Pseudophaeobacter arcticus DSM 23566: one gene and its partner. The protein of the gene in region 1 binds, or shares a complex with, the protein of each later gene. Links are inferred from orthologs where the notes say so. Each region holds a gene or a part of one and is shown on either strand. Other genes may lie near its edges. The genes, in order: ccmB and ccmE.

What was found.
Region 2: the proteins of ccmB (region 1) and ccmE are in contact, whole or in part, in a solved structure (PDB 8CE8), measured with the Escherichia coli proteins. The link is inferred for Pseudophaeobacter arcticus DSM 23566 from one-to-one orthologs.

What each region holds. Positions count from the first base shown.
Region 1 is NZ_KI421507.1:1,381,283-1,384,526, forward strand. Bases 114-3,042 are described here. They hold ccmB (heme exporter protein CcmB), read left to right. Parts: upstream 114-1,214; coding sequence 1,215-1,871; downstream 1,872-3,042. Other genes in these bases: ARCT_RS0110580 (Mth938-like domain-containing protein), read left to right, coding at 118-471; ccmA (heme ABC exporter ATP-binding protein CcmA), read left to right, coding at 604-1,218; ARCT_RS0110595 (heme ABC transporter permease), read left to right, coding at 1,912-2,643; ccmD (heme exporter protein CcmD), read left to right, coding at 2,646-2,804; ARCT_RS0110605 (DsbE family thiol:disulfide interchange protein), read left to right, coding at 2,797-3,042. Also shown: more of ARCT_RS0110605, read left to right, coding at 3,043-3,244. UniProt on the Escherichia coli protein: Required for the export of heme to the periplasm for the biogenesis of c-type cytochromes.
Region 2 is NZ_KI421507.1:1,767,762-1,770,878, reverse strand. What follows is about bases 272-3,073. They hold ccmE (cytochrome c maturation protein CcmE), read left to right. Parts: upstream 272-1,351; coding sequence 1,352-1,795; downstream 1,796-3,073. Other genes in these bases: ARCT_RS0112515 (heme lyase CcmF/NrfE family subunit), read left to right, coding at 2,026-3,073; argC (N-acetyl-gamma-glutamyl-phosphate reductase), read left to right, coding at 301-1,329. Also shown: ARCT_RS0112530 (glutamate racemase), read left to right, coding at 1-166; more of ARCT_RS0112515, read left to right, coding at 3,074-3,117. UniProt on the Escherichia coli protein: Heme chaperone required for the biogenesis of c-type cytochromes. Transiently binds heme delivered by CcmC and transfers the heme to apo-cytochromes in a process facilitated by CcmF and CcmH.

The DNA of each region.
Region 1 (3,244 bases):
AAGACGAAGCTGCGGGGACTCTCCGCAGCTTCGTTTTGTTTTGACAAGCCGATTGCGGACATGGCAGGGATTGCTCCGGTTTGAGTTCCGCGCCGCACAAGAGAGATTGGACAGCCCATGCAGCTCAATGAGGTGACATTTACGGAGGCCCGGCCTGTTGATGGCTATGGGCCCGGGTTCTTTCGTGTCGGCGGAGAGGTGCATGACGGCGCCTTGTTGATCACCGCAACGGGGTTGAGCGCCTGGGGAGGCTATGACGATGATGCGGGCCTTTTGGCGCTGGCCGGGCAGGTGGACGTCTTGTTTATCGGAACCGGGGCGGAAATCGCCCATATCCCTGCAGAGCTGCGCAACAGACTCGAAGGGGCGGGGCTGGGGGTGGAAGTGATGAACTCTCCGGCGGCCTGCCGAACCTATAATGTGCTGCTGTCTGAGGGGCGCCGGGTCGCGCTGGCAGTCCTACCAGTCTGACGCCGGTTGACTGGATCCAGCGGCAATGGGGCTGCAAAGGTGAACATCCCCGGTGAGATTTGACCTGCCGCAAGGCGTGACCCTGGGCTTTCGTTCTTTTGTGCAACCAAACAATGAGATAAGCCTGTATTCATGTCACTGAATGTATCAGATCTGAGTATTGCCCGTGGGGGGGTGCCGGTGCTGGAGGGGATCAGTTTTGAGCTGAAGCCCGGACAGGCTTTGATTTTGCGTGGCCCCAATGGAATTGGCAAAACCACCCTGTTGCGCAGCATCGCAGGGCTGCAACCGCCGCTTGCTGGCACGGTCAGCGGTGGCGAGGATCAGATTGCCTATGCGGCACATTCCGATGGGTTGAAATCCGCTTTGACCGTGACCGAGAACCTTACCTTTTGGGCCAGTGTTTTTGGCACGCGCAGCATCGAACCGGCGCTGCAGGCCTATGATCTGACCACGCTGCGGGATCGTCCGGCAGGGGCGCTCTCGGCGGGGCAGAAACGGCGGCTGGGTCTGTCGCGGATGATGGTAACGGGGCGGCCGATCTGGGTGATGGATGAACCCACGGTGAGCTTGGATCAGGCCTCGGTCAGCCTGTTTGCCACTGCGGTGCGTAGCCATTTGGGCGCCGGGGGATCGGCGCTGATTGCCACCCATATCGACCTTGGGTTGGATGCCACTGTGCTGGATGTCGGCCCCTATAAGGCGGCGCCGCTGGATATTGATGACTTTGACGGAGGCTTCCTGTGATTGCGCTGCTGATGCGGGATCTGCGCCTGGCGGTGCGGGCCGGGGGCGGATTTGGCCTGGGGCTGGCCTTTTTCCTGATTGTCACCGTTATGGTGCCCTTCTCGGTTGGCCCTGAGTCCGATCTTTTGGCGCGGATTGCGCCGGGGGTTCTGTGGCTGGGGGCGCTGTTGTCCTGCCTGTTGTCCCTGGACCGGCTGCTGGCGCTGGACTGGGAAGATGGCTCGTTGGATCTGCTGGCCACAGCACCGCTGCCGCTGGAGGCTGTGGTCAGTATCAAAGCGCTGGCCCATTGGATCACCACCGGCCTGCCGCTGGTTCTGGCCGCGCCTATGTTGGGGGTATTGCTGAACCTGCCGCTTGAGGGCTTTAAATGGGTGTTGATCTCGCTGTTGCTGGGTACCCCTGCCTTGTCGGTGATCGGAACCTTTGGTGCTGCGCTGACAGTGGGGCTGAAACGGGGCGGGCTATTGCTGTCGCTGCTGGTGATGCCGCTTTATGTGCCGACGCTGATCTTTGGCGCCGAGGCAGCCCGGCGCGGCGCAATGGGCATGGTGGTGGAAACGCCTTTGCTGATGCTGGCCGGCATTTCCGCCGGCGTTATCGCGCTGATGCCCTTTGCCAGCGCAGCCGTATTGCGTATCAATCTGCGCTAACTATGTAATCAACCGAAATCACGGGAACGAGAGAGCCAAAATGTCGATCTGGGAATATGCCAATCCACGAAAGTTCCTGCACACCTCGGAACGGGTGATGCCGGTGCTATGGGTGAGCGCGGGCCTGTTGATGGCCATAGGGCTGATCTGGGGGTTCTTTTTCACACCCGATGATTACCGCCAGGGCTCAACCGTCAAGATCATCTTTTTGCACGTGCCGGCAGCCCTGATGGCGATCAACGCCTGGTTCATGATGCTGGTGGCCTCGCTGATCTGGGTGGTGCGGCGTCACCATGTCAGTGCATTGGCCGCCAAGGCCGCAGCCCCTGTCGGGATTGTGATGACGCTGATTGCCCTGGCGACAGGTGCGATCTGGGGGCAGCCGATGTGGGGCACCTGGTGGGCCTGGGATCCGCGACTGACCTCTTTCCTGGTCTTGGCGCTGTTTTATCTGGGCTATATCGCCCTCTGGGAAGCCATTGATAATCCTGACACTGCTGCGGATCTGACGGCGATCCTGTGTCTTGTTGGGACGGTTTTTGCGGTGCTCAGCCGCTATGCTGTGAACTTCTGGAACCAGGGGCTGCATCAGGGCGCCTCGCTGAGCCTGGATGAAAAGGAAAACGTGGCGGATGCCTTTTCCAACCCGCTCTATGTTTGCATGATTGGCTTTGGATTGTTCTTCCTTGCCATGGTGTTTTACCGCACCGGGACAGAAATTCGCGCCCGGCGCATCAAGGCGCTAATGGCGCGTCAACGGCAGGAGGCGTGACCATGTTGCCAGATCTGGGAAAATACAGCGATACGGTGCTGTCGGCCTATGCAGCGTCCCTGCTGCTACTGGCGCTTTTGGTGGTGCTGACCCTGTGGCGCGGCCGTCGGGTCCGGCGCGAAATGGATGCTCTGGAACAAAGGATGCGCCGGGATGGCTAAGTTCTCTCCGCTGATGGCGGTTCCGATTGTGGTGTTTGCCAGCTTTGTGGGCCTCGCGGTCACCGGCATGTACCGGGAGGATCCCGAAAGCCTGCCGTCGGCCCGCGAAGGCCAGCCAGCCCCTCCGGTGGTGCTGAGTGAATTTGCCGGTAAAGAACTGTTTAACGATGCGGCTCTGCGCGACGGTGAGGTCAAGCTGGTCAACTATTGGGCCAGCTGGTGCGCGCCCTGTCGGGTGGAACACCCGAATCTTGAGGCGCTGTCGCAGGAGGGGCTGACGATCTACGGGGTGAACTACAAGGACCAGCTGGACAATGCTGCGTCATTTCTGGATGAGCTGGGCGATCCCTATACGGCCATTGGTCGCGACGAAAAGGGCCGCATGGCCCTGGATTGGGGCGTCTATGGCGTGCCGGAAACCTATGTGGTTGACGGAAACG
Region 2 (3,117 bases), 390 kb from region 1 along the record:
TAGCCAGGGTAATCTGGTGGCCGACAGTCTGGCGGATTATCTTGAGCGCCACCCGAATATGATCGGGACGGGGACAGGCGGCTATTTCACCACCGGAGACCCTGCGCGTGTCAGCGACCGGGCCACCCAGTTTCTCCGACGAGAAATCCGCTTTCAAGCGGCCTGATACCTGCAGGATCAGGGGGATGCCGCAGCATCGCCCGATGATCTGGCGCAAGGACGGCACGCGACTTTTCTTCTAGGTCCCGTTTCACGCTGAGGCATGAAACCCAAATACACATTCAAAATGCGAGGTCTGACATGACCCATAAAGTGGCAATTCTTGGTGCCAGCGGTTACACTGGCGCAGAGCTGGTTCGGCTGATTGCGAACCATCCAAACATCGAAATTGCAGCCCTGGCAGCAGAGCGCAAGGCCGGGATGACCATGGCTCAGGTGTTCCCGCATCTGCGTCACATGTCGCTGCCAGTGCTTTGTAAAATCAGTGAAATTGATTTTTCTGGCATCGACCTGTGTTTCTGTGCCCTGCCGCATAAAACCAGCCAGGAGGTGATCGCGGCGTTGCCAAAAACGCTTAAGATTGTAGATCTGTCGGCTGATTTCAGGCTGCGGGATCCGGCTGAGTATGAAAAATGGTACGGCAATCCGCATGCCGCGCTGGAGCAGCAGGAAGAGGCTGTCTATGGCCTCAGCGAGTTTTACCGCGAAGAGATCAAATCGGCGCGGCTGGTCGCCGGCACCGGCTGCAATGCGGCCACGGGCCAGTTTGCGCTGCGGCCGCTGATCTCGGGTGGGTTGATTGATCTGGACGAGATCATTCTTGATCTGAAATGCGCTGTCTCTGGTGCGGGTCGGGCGCTCAAGGAAAACCTGCTGCATGCAGAGCTGAGCGAGGGCTACAACGCCTATGCCATTGGTGGCACCCATCGCCATCTGGGGGAATTTGATCAGGAGTTTTCCGCGCTTGCGGGACGTCCGGTGAAGGTGCAGTTCACCCCGCATCTGGTGCCAACCAACCGGGGCATTCTGGCCACCGTCTATGTCAAAGGCGATGCCCGGGCGATGCATCAGGCGTTCGAAGCAGCCTACAAGGATGAGCCCTTCCTCGAGGTGCTGCCATTTGGTGAAGCGCCCAGCACCCATCATGTGCGCGGCTCGAACTTTTGCCATATCGGCGTTGCCGCTGACCGGATCGAAGGCCGTGCAATTGTCTTTGCGGCGCTGGATAACCTGACAAAAGGTAGCAGCGGTCAGGCCTTGCAGAACGCCAATCTGATGTTAGGTGAAGAGGAAACAGCCGGGCTGATGATGGCCCCACTGTTCCCGTGACACCACCCGAAAGGCCCGCAGGATGAAGAATCTCAAGAAACAGCGCCGGATCCAGGTCATTGCCCTTGCGGCCATTGCTTTGGTGGTGGCGACCGGGCTGATCGGCTATGCGATGCGGGATGGGATCAACTACTTTCGCTCGCCCAGCCAGGTGGCCGAAGCGCCGCCGTCGCCAAGCGAGGTGTTCCGTATTGGTGGCCTCGTCGAAGAGGGCAGCCTGATGCGGGGGCAGGGCGAAGCGGTCCGCTTTTCAGTGACAGATGGTGGCGCCACCGTTCCGGTGACCTTTTCCGGTGTGCTGCCGGATCTGTTTGCAGAAAACCAGGGGATGGTCGGCACCGGAAGATACGTAAACGGTGTCTTTGAAGCCTCTGAAATTCTTGCAAAACATGATGAAACCTACATGCCAAAAGAGGTTGTCGATGCTTTGAAAGAACAGGGTGTCTACCAAGAGCCGGACAGCTAAAGGCGTTTTGTGATCTGGTGGGTGATCTGCTGGCCTCTGTCAGATCATTCTGGCAGCTCATAATGTCAGATCATCTCATACCCTAGGCCCGATTGATTACCCCCTCTGAGCCCGGCTCAGAGGGGGCTTTTGTTTTTGAGGCTGGTTTTTGGCAAAAGTGATGGGACTGCGGCGGCTGGACGCGGGTTTTGCCATTGGCCCGCTTCGCGGTAACGACTATAGACAAATACATGATTACAGAGCTCGGACATTTCGCCCTCATCCTCGCCTTCATGATTGCCATCGTTCAAATGGTGGTTCCAATGATTGGCGCCCATAAACGCTGGCCCGGCTGGATGGCCGTGGCCGAGCCCGCAGCACAGGCGCAGTTCTTCTTTACCGCCTTTGCCTTTGGGGCCCTTGTCTGGGCCTTTGTGACCTCGGATTTCTCGCTGCGGCTGGTGATGCTGAACAGCCATTCCGCCAAACCGATGCTGTATAAAATCTCAGGAACCTGGGGCAACCATGAGGGCTCGATGCTGCTCTGGGTGTTGATCGTCGCCTTGTTTGGCGCGGTGGCCTCGGTGTTTGGCGGCGGCTTGCCGCAGACCCTGAAGGCCCGAGTCCTGGCGGTGCAGGCCTCGATCGGGGTGGCGTTTTTTGCCTTTATTCTGTTCACATCAAACCCGTTTTTGCGGCTCGCTGTGCCGCCCTTTGATGGCCAGGATCTGAATCCGCTGCTGCAGGATCCCGGGCTCGCCTTTCACCCGCCGTTTTTGTACCTGGGCTATGTGGGCCTCTCGATGGCCTTTTCCTTTGCGGTGGCAGCCCTGATCGAAGGCCGCGTCGACGCCGCCTGGGCGCGCTGGGTGCGCCCCTGGACGCTGGCGGCCTGGATCTTTTTGACCATTGGCATCGCGCTTGGCAGCTGGTGGGCCTATTATGAACTCGGCTGGGGAGGGTTCTGGTTCTGGGATCCCGTTGAAAACGCCTCCTTCATGCCCTGGCTGCTGGCGGCAGCGCTGCTGCATTCGGCAATTGTCGTGGAAAAACGTGAGTCGTTGAAAAGCTGGACGATCCTGCTGGCAATCCTCGCCTTTGGCTTCTCGCTGGTTGGGACATTCATCGTACGCTCGGGGCTTTTGACCTCGGTACATGCCTTTGCCAATGACTCCGAGCGCGGGATTTTCATCCTGTTCATCCTGGCCTTCTTTACCGGGGGGGCGTTGACACTGTTTGCTGCCCGCGCCCAGGCGATGCAGGCGCGCGGGGTCTTTGGACTGGTCAGCCGCGAAGGCGCCCTGGTCGCCAATAACCTCCTGCTGGCCGTTGGCTGTTTTGTG